DNA from 3 places in the Paenibacillus sp. XP01 genome. Region 1 is predicted to be linked to each of the others. Evidence: riboswitches for the same ligand, from Rfam matches in the RefSeq annotation. Region 1 holds a riboswitch; each other region holds the start of a gene.
The links. Region 1 has a riboswitch for thiamine pyrophosphate ahead of SNR34_RS18880 (thiamine phosphate synthase). Riboswitches for the same ligand answer to the same signal wherever they lie in the genome.
Positions count from the first base shown of each region.

Region 2: linked by a shared signal. The riboswitch ahead of SNR34_RS02275 (ABC transporter substrate-binding protein) and the one ahead of SNR34_RS18880 (thiamine phosphate synthase) in region 1 are both predicted to bind thiamine pyrophosphate.
Region 3: linked by a shared signal. The riboswitch ahead of thiC (phosphomethylpyrimidine synthase ThiC) and the one ahead of SNR34_RS18880 (thiamine phosphate synthase) in region 1 are both predicted to bind thiamine pyrophosphate.

Region 1 covers NZ_CP139481.1:4,204,126-4,208,476, reverse strand. The annotation lists gene SNR34_RS18890 (hypothetical protein) at 1-425, shown strand, start outside; gene SNR34_RS18885 (hypothetical protein) at 412-1,398, shown strand; TPP riboswitch at 1,550-1,659, shown strand; gene SNR34_RS18880 (thiamine phosphate synthase) at 1,851-2,549, shown strand; gene thiO (glycine oxidase ThiO) at 2,564-3,784, shown strand; gene thiS (sulfur carrier protein ThiS) at 3,781-3,984, shown strand; gene SNR34_RS18865 (thiazole synthase) at 3,987-4,351, shown strand, end outside.
Region 2 covers NZ_CP139481.1:473,526-477,876, forward strand. The annotation lists gene SNR34_RS02265 (ABC transporter permease) at 1-714, opposite strand, end outside; gene SNR34_RS02270 (MTH1187 family thiamine-binding protein) at 714-1,004, opposite strand; gene SNR34_RS02275 (ABC transporter substrate-binding protein) at 1,047-2,084, opposite strand; TPP riboswitch at 2,281-2,392, opposite strand; gene SNR34_RS02280 (VOC family protein) at 2,475-2,861, opposite strand; gene SNR34_RS02285 (DUF2798 domain-containing protein) at 3,067-3,555, shown strand; gene serS (serine--tRNA ligase) at 3,882-4,351, shown strand, end outside.
Region 3 covers NZ_CP139481.1:761,993-766,343, forward strand. The annotation lists gene SNR34_RS03590 (alpha/beta hydrolase) at 1-497, opposite strand, end outside; gene SNR34_RS03595 (IclR family transcriptional regulator) at 1,030-1,773, shown strand; TPP riboswitch at 1,901-2,014, shown strand; gene thiC (phosphomethylpyrimidine synthase ThiC) at 2,398-4,134, shown strand; gene SNR34_RS03605 (hypothetical protein) at 4,284-4,351, opposite strand, start outside.

The DNA.
Region 1 (4,351 bases):
CGCGTTTTGTTGATTCCGCTCGCACCAAAGGTTACATTTCTCCAGCGATGTTTGCCGAATTCGAAGAACAATTGGCGCGCACGGGCAATGTCTACGACATTTCAATGGAGCATCTGCACAAAAAATATGTGCCGAATTACATCGATCCCCAAAATCCTGCGACTTTTACGGGGACGTACGAGACGGTTTTGGATGGATATTATTCAAGCCAAATCAAAGAGAAGCTTTTTCCGACCGACGGTTTAGAAACCGCGGAGGATCCTGCCCGAAGATACACGTTTACAGTAGGGGATTTTTTTACCGTGTCCGTCAGAAATACGAATCGAACCCCCGCAATGCTTATCCGCGAATGGCTAAATGGGACAATCCAATCTCCCGCCGTGTTTACCACGTATGGAGGGATGGTGCTGAATGAAGATTACTGAGCTGTCCATCGTTTTTGTGCTTGTCTTTTTTCCGTTTTTTTGGATCGTGTCGCAGAGCAGTCGGGAACTCCAAGAGGCCCAGATCCTCAGCAATAGATATGAGACGGCGCTGAGGACTGCCGTCATGGACGCTGGCATGGTCATGCACCAGAACGAAAAGCAAAGTGGAGAAGCGGGCTACGGTTCATCAAAGTTTGTGAACGCTGATAAAGATTTGGCGCTGGAGACGTTTACGCAAACGATGGCTCTTAATTTGGGGATTCAGGACGATCCGCCAGCGATTCGCTCCTTGTTCGATTATATCCCGGCTATCGTTGTTCTGGACTACGACGGTTACTACATGTTTGCCAAAGAGACGGAAATGATGGGGGAGTCCGAAAACTATTTTCGTCACGTATGGAGCCCGAAGAAACCTTATACCTATGCAGACGAAGACGGAAACAGCATCAATTTCACGTTGGATAGTTATGTCTACGCCTATGATGCCGAAAGGCAAATGTGGCTTGAAGGCTTTCGGAATGAACTCATCGCGTCGACACGGATCCCGTTGCTGAGAAATGATGAACATTTTGAACATGTGCGCAGAAGCCGGATTGTCAGTGCCGTTCAGGAGGATTTGGCCGAGGTCATCAATCGTCACAACGAATTTGCCAGAAGAAATGGCATCTCATACACGTTTACTCTGCCGCTCATCTCCCAGGAAGACTGGTACAACTCTATAAATGACACAGGGATCATTGCTTTCATTCAGGGTATTCCGAGCGGGAGCCGAAAAATCAACAACTTTGCCATCGGAGGCGGCCGGCTTGTTAAGAGGACGGCCGTGATCGGCGGCGTGGATCCTGACAGCGGCATCAAATATTATTATCCGGCCACATGCTCGAACGGATACAGGCCGGAGGAAGTTTTTACGGATGCCCAGGAGGCAGCGGCTCGAGGCTATTTTGAGCAAAATTGTTATATCAATCGCTAGTATCCTCCGACGAAAAGGCACTGGATAGTGCGATATTTTCAGCTGCGTAGTCTAACCTAAAAAAACGCTGATCTTCCTGATTTCTGGCAGTGCACGCAAAAATGATCGATGACAAAACAGGATGCCTATGGTAATATAGGCTACAACTTCATAAGAGCACTAGGGGTGCCGCGCGATGCGGCTGAGATGGAATAATTCGATTCCGGACCCTTTGTACCTGATCTGGATCATACCAGCGTAGGGAAGTGGCACGTTTTTCGTCATGACAAGGAAGGCTGTATTTCAGCCGTCGCTTGGATTGCAATGCGATTATCGGCAATGCTCGTTCCATGCATAAACGCGTGAGAATAATGCCCATTGGTTTCGCATTTGCCTTGCATTGCACGAAAGATACGAATAAGTCGCCACTCCCCTGCGGGAGTGGTTTTTTGTGTTCTTTCAGCGAAAGGCAGGTGAACCGAGTTATGGTTGCTTCGCAAACTCAATCAGTACCTTCATCATTGGAGCTCCATGTCATTTCAAACGGAACGGGGGACCTTGATGTTTTTCTTGAAAAGGCGATCCGGGTGAGCCCTTGGGTAGATTACATTCATATTCGGGAAAAACATCTTGCGATCAACCAAAGATTGCATTGGGCCGAACGAATGCTAGAAGCGGGTATCCCGGCTTCGCAAATTGTCGTTAATGGCATTCCTGATCGAATGGATGGTTTTTCTGTTCCTAAGTTGTGCGGCGTGCAAAGGGGGGAATCGGATTTCAAACAGTATGGAACAACCATCCGGATGGACAACAAGCATGAACCGATCCGTCTGGGCGTTTCCGTGCATTCCTTGGAAGGGGCGAAATCCGCTGAGCGCCAAGGCGCAGATTATGTTATTTTTGGGCACGTTTTTGCTACCAACAGCAAAATTGGCGCTGCGCCAAGAGGCATACCAGCATTGAAAGCGATATGCAGCTCCCTTTGCATTCCCGTCATTGCGATCGGCGGAATTCGCCCTGATGCCGTGGATGCGATTTACGCAGCCGGGGCAAGCGGGATTGCGGTCATGTCCGCCATATGGGAGAACAGTAAACCTGAGCAAGCAGCCGCTGCATTCAAACAGGCCATGTCCGGTGTACGGCCCATGAATGACGCCATTGAACGAAGATGAAGGAGGGGCAATCGTTGTTTGATGATCGCATTAGCTTAGACGGTAGTTCGGGGTTCGACATTCTCGACAAAAAAGAGAAGCCACGTTCGCGAAAGGACATGTCTGCCGAAACGATCGTGATCGGAGGGGGTGTCATCGGTTGTTCCATCGCTTATGAATTGGCAGCCCGCGGGCAGGAAGTAATGCTCCTGGAACGAGCCCGAATGGGTGGAGGGACGTCATCGGCGGCGGCCGGCATGCTGGCTGCCGACAGTGAGCACTTTCATCATGCGGCCATGGCGGAGCTTGCCCGGCGCAGCCGTGAACGGGTTCACCGGCAGAGGGAGCATATTCAAGCGATGAGCGGAATTGACATTGGCTTGCGGCAGGCCGGGTTCATTACGCCTTTTCGAAGCGGACAAAAGGCAGGACTATATGCAGCCGCATATGAAACAGATTCGAATGCATGCACGTATTGGGATAGGCAGGAACTGCAGCGTCAGGCACCCTGGCTAAGCCGGGATACGTATGGCGGGTTGTACAGGCAAGCTGAAAGCGAAGTGCTGCCGTTAAACCTTGTCACAGCTTATGCCAAGTCTGCTCAAGCATACGGGGCTCGAATCATGGAAGGCATTCAGAATGTAACGCTGCAAACCGGGGCAGGGCGCATACAAGGGGTTCAAACCTCCATTGGCATGTTGACATGTAAAAATGTCATAGTCGCGGCCGGGCTGCAAGGAGTAGAGTTGATGGAAAGCGTAGGGTTGAACATGCCTGTCGTGCCGGTAAAGGGAGAAATGGTTGCTGTCCGGTTTTCACATCATGACGCTGCACGGGGAAATGTACCGGACAGGACCGTTTATGCGGAAGATGTTTATATCGTTCCAAAAGCGAATGGAGAAGTGTGGTTGGGTGCAACAAGCTTGGCGGGAGCTTCGGATTTGCATGTGACCCCTGGAGGAATCCAGAAACTGATCTCCGCCGCGGCAGCATGGGTTCCCGCCGTTGCGCACGCCCGATTCGAGCGAGCCTGGGCCGGCGTGAGACCATCGACTCCGGATGGTTTGCCGTATTTGGGGGAAAGCGAACAATATTCGGGATTGTATGCCGCTTTCGGACATTATCGGAACGGTATTTTGCTCAGCGCTATCACAGGCAGTGTGTTGGCGGATTTGATCGAGGGGAAATCGGCCGGTGAACTCGGGATTTCTGCTTTCAATCCGGAGCGCTTATGCGGAAAGGGGATGATGCATTGAATATTATCGTCAACGGACAATCGATGGAGATTGAAGACCAGTTGAATCGTGTGGACAAATTGTTGCTCTCTTTCAATCTTCAGGTGAAAACCGTCGTTGTTGAGCTGAATCGGCAAATTTTAACGCGAGAGCTTCATGAGACGACGCCGCTGAAAAACGGAGACCGAATCGAAATCGTACATTTTGTGGGAGGCGGATAAGTGTGTTAAACATTGGAAAATATGCCTTTGAATCGAGATTGCTGCTGGGAACAGGGAAATTCGAAGACTTGGATGTACAACGACAGGCGGTTGAGGCATCAGGCACAGAGGTTCTGACATTTGCTATAAGGCGCTTGAATTTGGAGCAGCGGGACCGCAAGCATTTTCTCGACACGTTGGACCTGAGTCGATTCACGTTGCTGCCGAATACCGCTGGAGCGACGAATGCCGAAGAAGCGGTACGCATCGCCGAATTGGCACGGGCATCGGGACTTTGTGATATGATTAAGGTAGAAGTGATCGGCGATGGGCGAACGTTGTTGCCCGACCCGATCGAAACGTACAGGGCTTGCGAGATGCTGCTTGA
Region 2 (4,351 bases), 3.2 Mb from region 1:
GGCAATGAGCAGGAAGAGCAGCAGGCTCAGCGCCACGATGATCATGATGGCGACGAATAATCGATCTGTCCGGTAAGCGGACTTCTGCAGCATCATGTAATAACCGATGCCCTTGTCGGCGCCGATCCATTCTGCGATGATGGCGCCCATAACGCTGTATGTGGCGGCAATCTTCACGCCGGAGAAGATGGAGGGCAGCGCATGCGGCAGCTCCAGCTTCCAGAAGATGTGGCGGCGCGATGCACCGGCCATGCGCATGTAATTCATCATGGCCGCATCCGTGCGGGTTAACCCGTCCATGGCCGCTACGGCGACCGGGAAGAAACAGACGAGAACGATCGTGATCAGCTTGGGCAGCAGCCCGAAGCCGAACCAGATCAGCAGGAGCGGAGCCAGCGCGATGGTGGGTATGTTTTGACTTAAAATAAGCAAAGGGTATAACGCCTGTTTGAGCAAAGGAATAAGATGCAGCACCATCGCGATCAGCAATCCGACGGCCGTGCCGGCAGCGAAGCCGATCAGGGTAAGCTGGATGGTAGCCCAAGCATGCATGCCGAGGCGATCGGCTTGAGATGCCGCTTCGCGGGCGATGTCCGAGGGTGCGGGAAGCATCCACTTTTCAATATGGAACAGGGATACGGCTCCCTGCCATAACGCGATAAAGAGAATAACCGCCACGAAGGGCGGCCATACGCTTTTCCAGTATGAATTCATTAGCGATATTTCTCCGTGAGGGCATCCATGCTGAACCCGTCAGGGCTATGGGCAATTTTGATCTGGGAAATGATGCTTGGGCTGCCGGCCTCCACGAGTGCTTCGTGCATTTTGCGCACGATCTGCAGCAGCTCCTCAAGTTCGCCTTCCATGGTCGTTTCCAGCGGGTTTACTTGATATTTGACGCCGGATTGTTGAATGACTTCGATCGCGCGATCGACGTAAGGATAAGAGTTTTCGCCGTTCGGCGTTTTGGGAATCACTTGTATGCTAAGCAGTGTGCTGGCCATGTCCATTCACGGCTCCTTCCGATTTCGTTATATAGTTGCTCGTTATTGTGGTAAAAATTCGTTCGTATACGCTTTGGAAACGTCGACTTGCTGGTCGAGCAGTTTTTTGCTGAACATCCAGTCCGCGTAATTTTGCCAAACTTCCTGTTTCTGTTCGCCCCAACGTGCGGCATCGTCCTGATATTTCGGGCTGAGCCACTTCTGGCTGGCGAGTACTAAATCCTTGTCGAGGTCCGGAACGGCCTTCAGCAAAATGTTGGCAGCCTCCTCCGGGTGATCGATCGCATATTGATATCCTTCGGATGTCGCTTTCATGAACGCTTTAACCAGCTCCGGATCATTCTGAATCGTCGTTTCGTTGGTTACGAGCACAGGCGTGTAATAGTCGAGCGCTTCGGAGTAATCCTTGACGTACAGCATGTCGATCGGTTCATTCCGCAGTTGTGCTTCAATCCCGGTCCACGCATAGAAGATCCAGGCAAAGTCGATGTCGCGTTTCACGGCAGTGAAGAAATCGGCATCGCCCATATTGATGTTTTTCACCTTGGAGACGTCGGCGCCTTCGCCTTCCATAATCGATTGCATGACGGCTTCTTCTACCGGAGAGCCCCAGCCTCCATAAGATTTGCCTTCAAAGTCTTTGGGCGATTTGATATTCCGGTCCACCGGAGCGGCAAAGCCGGACGTGTTGTGCTGAATGACCGCGGCGATGGATACGAGCGGTACGTTTTGCGTGCGTGCTTGGGTTACGCTCTCCTGGTAACTGACGCCAAAAGGGACCTCGTTCGAGGCTACCATCGTGTCCGCTCCGCCTGCGCCAGGCTGCACGATTTCGACGTTAAGTCCCTCGGCTTTGTAAAAGCCTTGATCCACCGCAGCGTACAGGCCGGTATGGTTCGTATTCGGCGTCCAATCGAGCACCACCTTAACGTCTTTCAGTGCGGCATTGCCGCCTTCGCTTGCCTTTTCCGTGCTGCTGCCGTTCTCGCCGGCAGGTGCCGCTTCCTTGCCGCCGCATGCGGCAACGGTTACGAGGGTGATGCACAAGAGCATCAGGCCCATCATTTTGCGCCATTTCATTTCTTTTTCTCTCCTTCATATTGTCCGGCCATCGGCACGGGTACTCCTTGGCTTCATGTCCACAACATCTGATTAAGAATGCCATATCAGGGGAATTGCATCGCGGTCCACACGTTCTGATATTAACAAAAAAGCGTCCCGTTATTCGGGACGCATGCAGGCGTTAGAGAATGGCCACCAGCCTTGGGGCTGTGCCTTGGTCAATATACTCCGATTCCTACGCTGGCATGATCCAGATCAGGTCTAAGGGTCAGTATCTTATGGGATACACTCTCAGCCGGCCAATTCCGACACCCCTGGGAAGCTATGAAGTTACGGGCGTTGCTATCACAGTAATTATAGGCAAGAGTCCGGATTGTGTCCAGTAAGGAATTGGAGGGACGACCGGGATTACCGTTGGAAAAATTCAATCCATTCTTTTTCAGGTCCATAGATGAAGAAGTAACGATATCCGTTCGGCAAGGTTACAATCTCCCCATCGATGAACTCTGCATCCGTTGCCTGAATGCGCCGGTATTCCGCTTCGATGTCCTCCACATGGATGGCAAAGTGGTGCACCGTTCCTTCGGATGGCAGCTTGTCGCTATACCCCTGAATCAGCTCGATCTCGGTCTCGTCGCTCCCGTTAAAACCGAGAAATGCCAGCTGAATGACACCGTTGGTGTGAGTCAACCGTCCCTTCAGTTCCAGACCGACAATCTCGGTATAGAAGCGGAGCGTTGTTTCCAGATCGCGAACGGAGATTCCGACGTGGTCGACGCGTTTTTGAAAAGCCATATGAACATACCTCCCGGGGCAGATAATTCGCCATTAGCATTTTAGAAATAGAATAGATGTGGAAATCCAAGCTGTCAAGTTGGAATTAGAGCGGCAATTGAACGCGCTTACGTAAAAAATAAAGATTTAAATTTTAAAAGTTCACAATTTGTTCACTTATGAAGGGCATAACGTGATCACTATAATGATCAAATGAACAGAAAGGATGAGTACATTGCCAACAACGAAAAGAGAACAAGTGGTGTTCGGATTAATGATGTGCTTCGGCATGGTCACGATCATGCTGTTGTTTAATCTGTATAACAGCGGAATGATCGGGAAATTGTCTTTGATGGAGATTCTGCTGCAGTTTGTGATCTGTTTTGTGGTCGCTTTTGCGGTTGAATCGATATTGATAGGTCCTGTGGCGAAAAAAGTAGCGTTTTCCCTGCCGTTCGACAAGTCGAACAAATTGGTGGCCGTGTTGACGCTCTCGTTTTTTATGGTGGTCGGCATGGTGTTGGTCATGTCTTTCTATGGTGTAATGACATCCTACCTCACCAATGGACTTGGAGGTCGTTCCATCCTGCGAAGCTATGGTTCGGCGATCGGCCATAACTTCTTGCTGGCACTTCCGGCACAGCTTCTGGTGGTGGGGCCGATCGTTCGGGCTGTATTTGGCAATGTGGTGGCCAGAAGCAAAGTCAGCGCTTGACCGATCTGTCTTATTTCCTGGGCAATGGTCGTTTGAAAACATAATGAATGAAGCTCTTGCGAATGGGGGAGCATTTCATATATAATCATTGTCAACAATTGCAGATCGGAACTATGCCGTTGAAGAGCATCCAACTCGGAGGCGTTTTCGCCAGGGGAGCGAACCCATTCCCCAAGTTAACCGGAACCGCCCGTTACCGCGGACCAAGAGGCTGGACACAGGATTACCTGTCCCGGCAAGTTGGGTGGCACCGCGAGCAGAGCGCTCCTCGTCCCAAGGGATGAGGGCGCTCTTTGCATTTTTATAGCCCAAAGGAGACGGTGTACATGTTGGATATGAAATGGATTCGTGCGCATGCGGATGAGGTTCAGGCGGCCGCGGACGGCAAAAAAATCAAGGTTTCGGTTCGCGAGCTGCTTACCCTGGACGAGGAAAGAAGAAGGCTTTTGCAGGAAACGGAGGAAGGGCGCCGCTTGCGGAACGCCTGGTCGGCAGAGATTGGCAAGCTGATGCAGGCTGGAGATCGGGCACAGGCGGAAGAGCTGCGGACACGCGTAAAGGAGCTTAACGACAAGCTCCAGCAGAATGAGACCAAGCTTGCCGACGTGCAGGAGGAGGTAACGAGACTGCAGTGGCTGGTACCGAACGTGGTGTCGCCGGATACGCCGGCAGGAGCATCGGATGAAGATAACGTTGAAGTGCGGCGTGTCGGTGAGATTACGAAATTCGATTACGATGCGAAGGATCATGTTGAGCTGGGTGAAATGCATGACATGATCGACATTGCCCGAGGCGT
Region 3 (4,351 bases), 3.4 Mb from region 1:
AGCAATTGCTTGGATTCCGCCTTGCCGCCCGTAGCGACGGCTTTGTTGACCTGGGAGGCAAAACCATAATCGAACATCACCACGTTGAACCCAAGCTGATGGGCATAATGCGCCAAATCGTACATGGGCACCCAGGTTTCCTCCCGGTTGGCTCCGTATCCATGGCTGAAGATGATCGTTTTGTTCACGTCGGCGTCGGCAGGAATGTACCAGCCTTGCATGATGCGGCTTCCGTCGACGGCCGGGAACGTGATGTCTTCGTATTTCATGTTTTTGGCCTGCATCGGATTGGAAAAGACGGGGGCTACCGTAGGGTTGGACAGCACCCAAGCGATGTAGCCGTGAAGCGCGATGAAGCAAAATAACAGAAAAAATACAACGGAGAGCAGCAACGCCACGATAATATGTTTAAGCCGGATCAGCCTCGGAGACAGCGAAGAGGGCAGATCGGAAACTTTCGTTTGCAGCGGGGCCTCGCTCTGGGATGTCGGAAACATACATGCCCCTCCTTTGTTGAATCGGCTAATTCTCACTGACGATCATTTTCTCCAAACCTGCCCGCCGCCGGATTACTGGGGCGCAGAGGAGGAAAGAGTCAGATTATGTCGACATGACAAGTTCGGTTCCGTGAAAAAAACAGAGTTGGACGGTTATACTTATACCATTCAGGCATAAGCGAAAATATGAATTCGCTTTCGGAAAGTTATTCCAATAGGAACGAGAAAATGTGGAAACGCTCGTTCTTTTCCTCTTTGTGATGGCGAATAGACTTTTTATTATCGTATGTTCCACCATAGCCAATGTCAATTCTTCAGGCGTATTTGTTACCTAATTGTTATATAGTTCTTTAGATGCATGGTTATTATTTCCTTTGAGTGCAAAATACAGGGGATGAAGTCTGATAACCTAGACCCCACGATACTTCTTCCGGTTCGAATTTAACGGGCATCGGTTTACAGATGGAATCGTTTCTCATATAATTTATGTAACCGAGTTTCATGTGATGAAACATGAGGAGGGCATTCTGCCATGGAGGACCGAAAGTTAACCGTCCGGGCTGTAGAACGGGCGCTGGATATATTATTGTGTTTTACGACCCGCAGCGATCTGGGATTGACCGAAATCGCCAGCCAGATCGGATTGCATAAGAGCACCGTGCATCGCCTCATGGCTACCCTGGAAGACCGGGGATTTGTGATCCGCGATGCGGCGACCGAGAAATACAGACTCGGCATTCGCATTTGGGAACTATCGGCGCATATGTCCCGGAGCGACGATCCCGCCATTTTGCTGCTGCCGGCGATGGAACGGCTGAGAGATCGGCTCGGGGAGACGGTAAGCTTGTATCTGCGCGACGGTGCCGAACGGATTCGGATACAGGCCGTACAGAGCGATCAGGCGATCCGCCGGGTGGCTCCCGTTGGCGCAAGACTGCCGTTGTCCGTAGGGGCTTCCAGCAAGGTGCTGATGGCTTTTGCAAGCGAGGAAGACCGGGAAGAACTGATGAACGGCCCGGAATGGCCCGTATTCATCGATCCGCAGGCGTATTTGGCGCAGATGGCGGATATTCGGACCGCCGGCTACGCCACAAGTTACGAAGAGCGCGAACCGGGGGCCGCGGCGGTGTCCGTGCCCATTATGGGCCGGGATGGCCGGATCGCAGCCGCGTTGTCCGTATCGGGGCCTGTCAGCCGCCTTTCCCAGGAGACGCTCCATGAGTATGCTCCGGTCCTGAAAGAAGCCGCCGCGCAGATGGGACTTATGCTGGCCTGATCCGAAACGGCATTTTGGAAAATAAGGTTGTTTTTCCGCCATGTTTAGGCTAATCTGTAATGGACAGCCCAAGACATGGGCTGACTGAACTGAATAGGACGCAGCGGCAAAGTTGCCGCTAGCCGTCAAACGTTACTGGGGGAGTCCGAATTGTCCGGACTGAGACGGAATCGCATGAGATTCCGGACCCTTAGCACCTGATCTGGATCATGCCAGCGTAGGGAAGTAATCGGCGAAACAACGACGAGCATCGTCAATATGCCTTGAGTGAAGCTCCCCTGTGGGTAGACTTGCCGTGGCACGTTTGGCGATGAAGGATAAAGCCGGTTCCCTGGGGGAACCGGCTTTTTTAATGCAGTATCCGAGAAATCATCGCATCTCCGTGGCGTTCCGACAAGGTGGAGATGTGTGATGCGGCGGCCATGGTTGCCATGTTCCCGCCCGCCCTGGAGCTGTATCCGTGCTTTTGAATTCGCCCGTGCTGTACTTCCTTCATGCTTGGCCTGATGAACAGGTGCGCAGAATGAGCAATGCCGGACCATACCATGAGGAGGAGAATGAGCGATGAGCACAGGACACGAAACAGCGGGACAGGAAAACCATCGGGATACGGAAAAAGAAAGCATGGGGCGGCTGCGGCCTTTTCCGGGCAGCCGCAAGGTATACATTCAGGGCTCGCGACCGGACCTGTTGGTCCCCGAACGCGAAATTGCCCTTCATGACACAAGCACTCCCCAAGGGGTGGAGCATAACGAACCGCTCCGCGTGTACGATACGAGCGGTCCGATGACCGATCCGGATTATGAGGTGGACATCCGGACGGGCCTGCCCGCGCTGCGCAGACAGTGGATTACGGAGCGCGAGGACGTAGAATCGTACGAAGGCCGGACGATTAAGCCGGAGGACAACGGCTTGAAGCCGGGCAGCACAAGAGCTGGAGCCGAGACGTATCCCGGCGTCACCGGGAAACCGCTGCGGGCACGGGAAGGGCGATGCGTGACGCAGATGCACTATGCACGGAGAGGCATCATTACGCCCGAGATGGAATTCGCGGCCATCCGCGAAGGCGTGGAGCCTGAATTCGTACGGCAGGAGCTGGCCAGCGGCCGAGCCATTTTGCCTTCCAATATCAATCATCCGGAGAGCGAACCGATGATGATCGGACGCCATTTCCACGTCAAAATCAATGCCAATATCGGCAATTCGGCCGTATCGTCTTCCATTGAGGAAGAGGTCGAGAAGATGACCTGGGCCGTCCGTTGGGGAGCGGATACGGTGATGGATCTGTCCACGGGCAAAGACATTCACACCACCCGCGAATGGATCATTCGCAATTCGCCGGTACCGATCGGCACGGTGCCGCTCTATCAGGCATTGGAAAAGGTCGGAGGGGAGGCGGAGGCGCTGACGTGGGAGCTGTACCGCGACACGCTGATCGAGCAGGCCGAGCAGGGCGTGGACTACTTTACGATTCATGCGGGCGTGCTGCTCCGCTATATTCCGATGACTGCCAAACGGATGACGGGCATCGTGTCACGGGGCGGATCGATCATGGCGGCCTGGTGTCTGGCGCATCATCAGGAAAATTTCCTGTACACCCATTTCGAAGAAATCTGCGAGATCATGAAGCGGTATGACGTCGCCTTTTCGCTGGGAGACGGCCTTCGCCCGGGCAGCATTTATGATGCCAATGACGAAGCGCAGATGGCGGAACTCGCGACGCTGGGGGAATTGACCCAGATCGCCTGGAAGCATGACGTGCAGGTGATGATTGAGGGTCCCGGACACGTGCCGATGCACAAAATCAAGGAAAACGTGGACTTGCAAATGGAGATTTGCCAGGAAGCGCCGTTCTACACGCTCGGCCCGCTGACCACGGACATTGCGCCGGGGTACGACCATATTACGTCGGCCATCGGGGCGGCCATGATCGGCTGGTTCGGCACATCCATGCTCTGTTACGTTACGCCGAAGGAACATCTCGGCTTGCCGAACAAGGACGATGTGCGCGAAGGCGTCATCGCCTACAAAATCGCGGCCCATGCCGCCGATCTGGCCAAAGGCCATCCGCGTGCGCAGCGCCGGGACGACGCGCTGTCCAAAGCCCGCTTCGAATTCCGCTGGCGCGACCAGTTCAACCTGTCGCTCGACCCTGAACGGGCCATGTCCTACCACGACGAAACACTGCCTGCCGAAGGAGCGAAGCAGGCGCATTTCTGTTCGATGTGCGGACCGAAGTTCTGCAGCATGCGCATTACGCAGGATATCCGTGCATTTGCCGCGGAGAAGGGATTGTCGGAACAAGAGGCGGTTGCCGCAGGCATGCAGGAAAAAGCCGAAGAATACCGGATGCGCTCATAATGCCGGCCTTCTTGGGCGGTTGTCCGCGAATCCGTTAAATTGGCGTTATTGTCTGTCCGCAACAAAACGGACAGGAGGAGAAGCCAAACAGCAAAAAGCAGTTCATCTCCCTATCTTGGGGAATGAACTGCTTTTTTGCATGTCATGCATCACAAGCCGGACTTTAGCTGCATATTCAATTCCCGTTGCAAATACGGTGCCAGAACGGAAAGGGGAC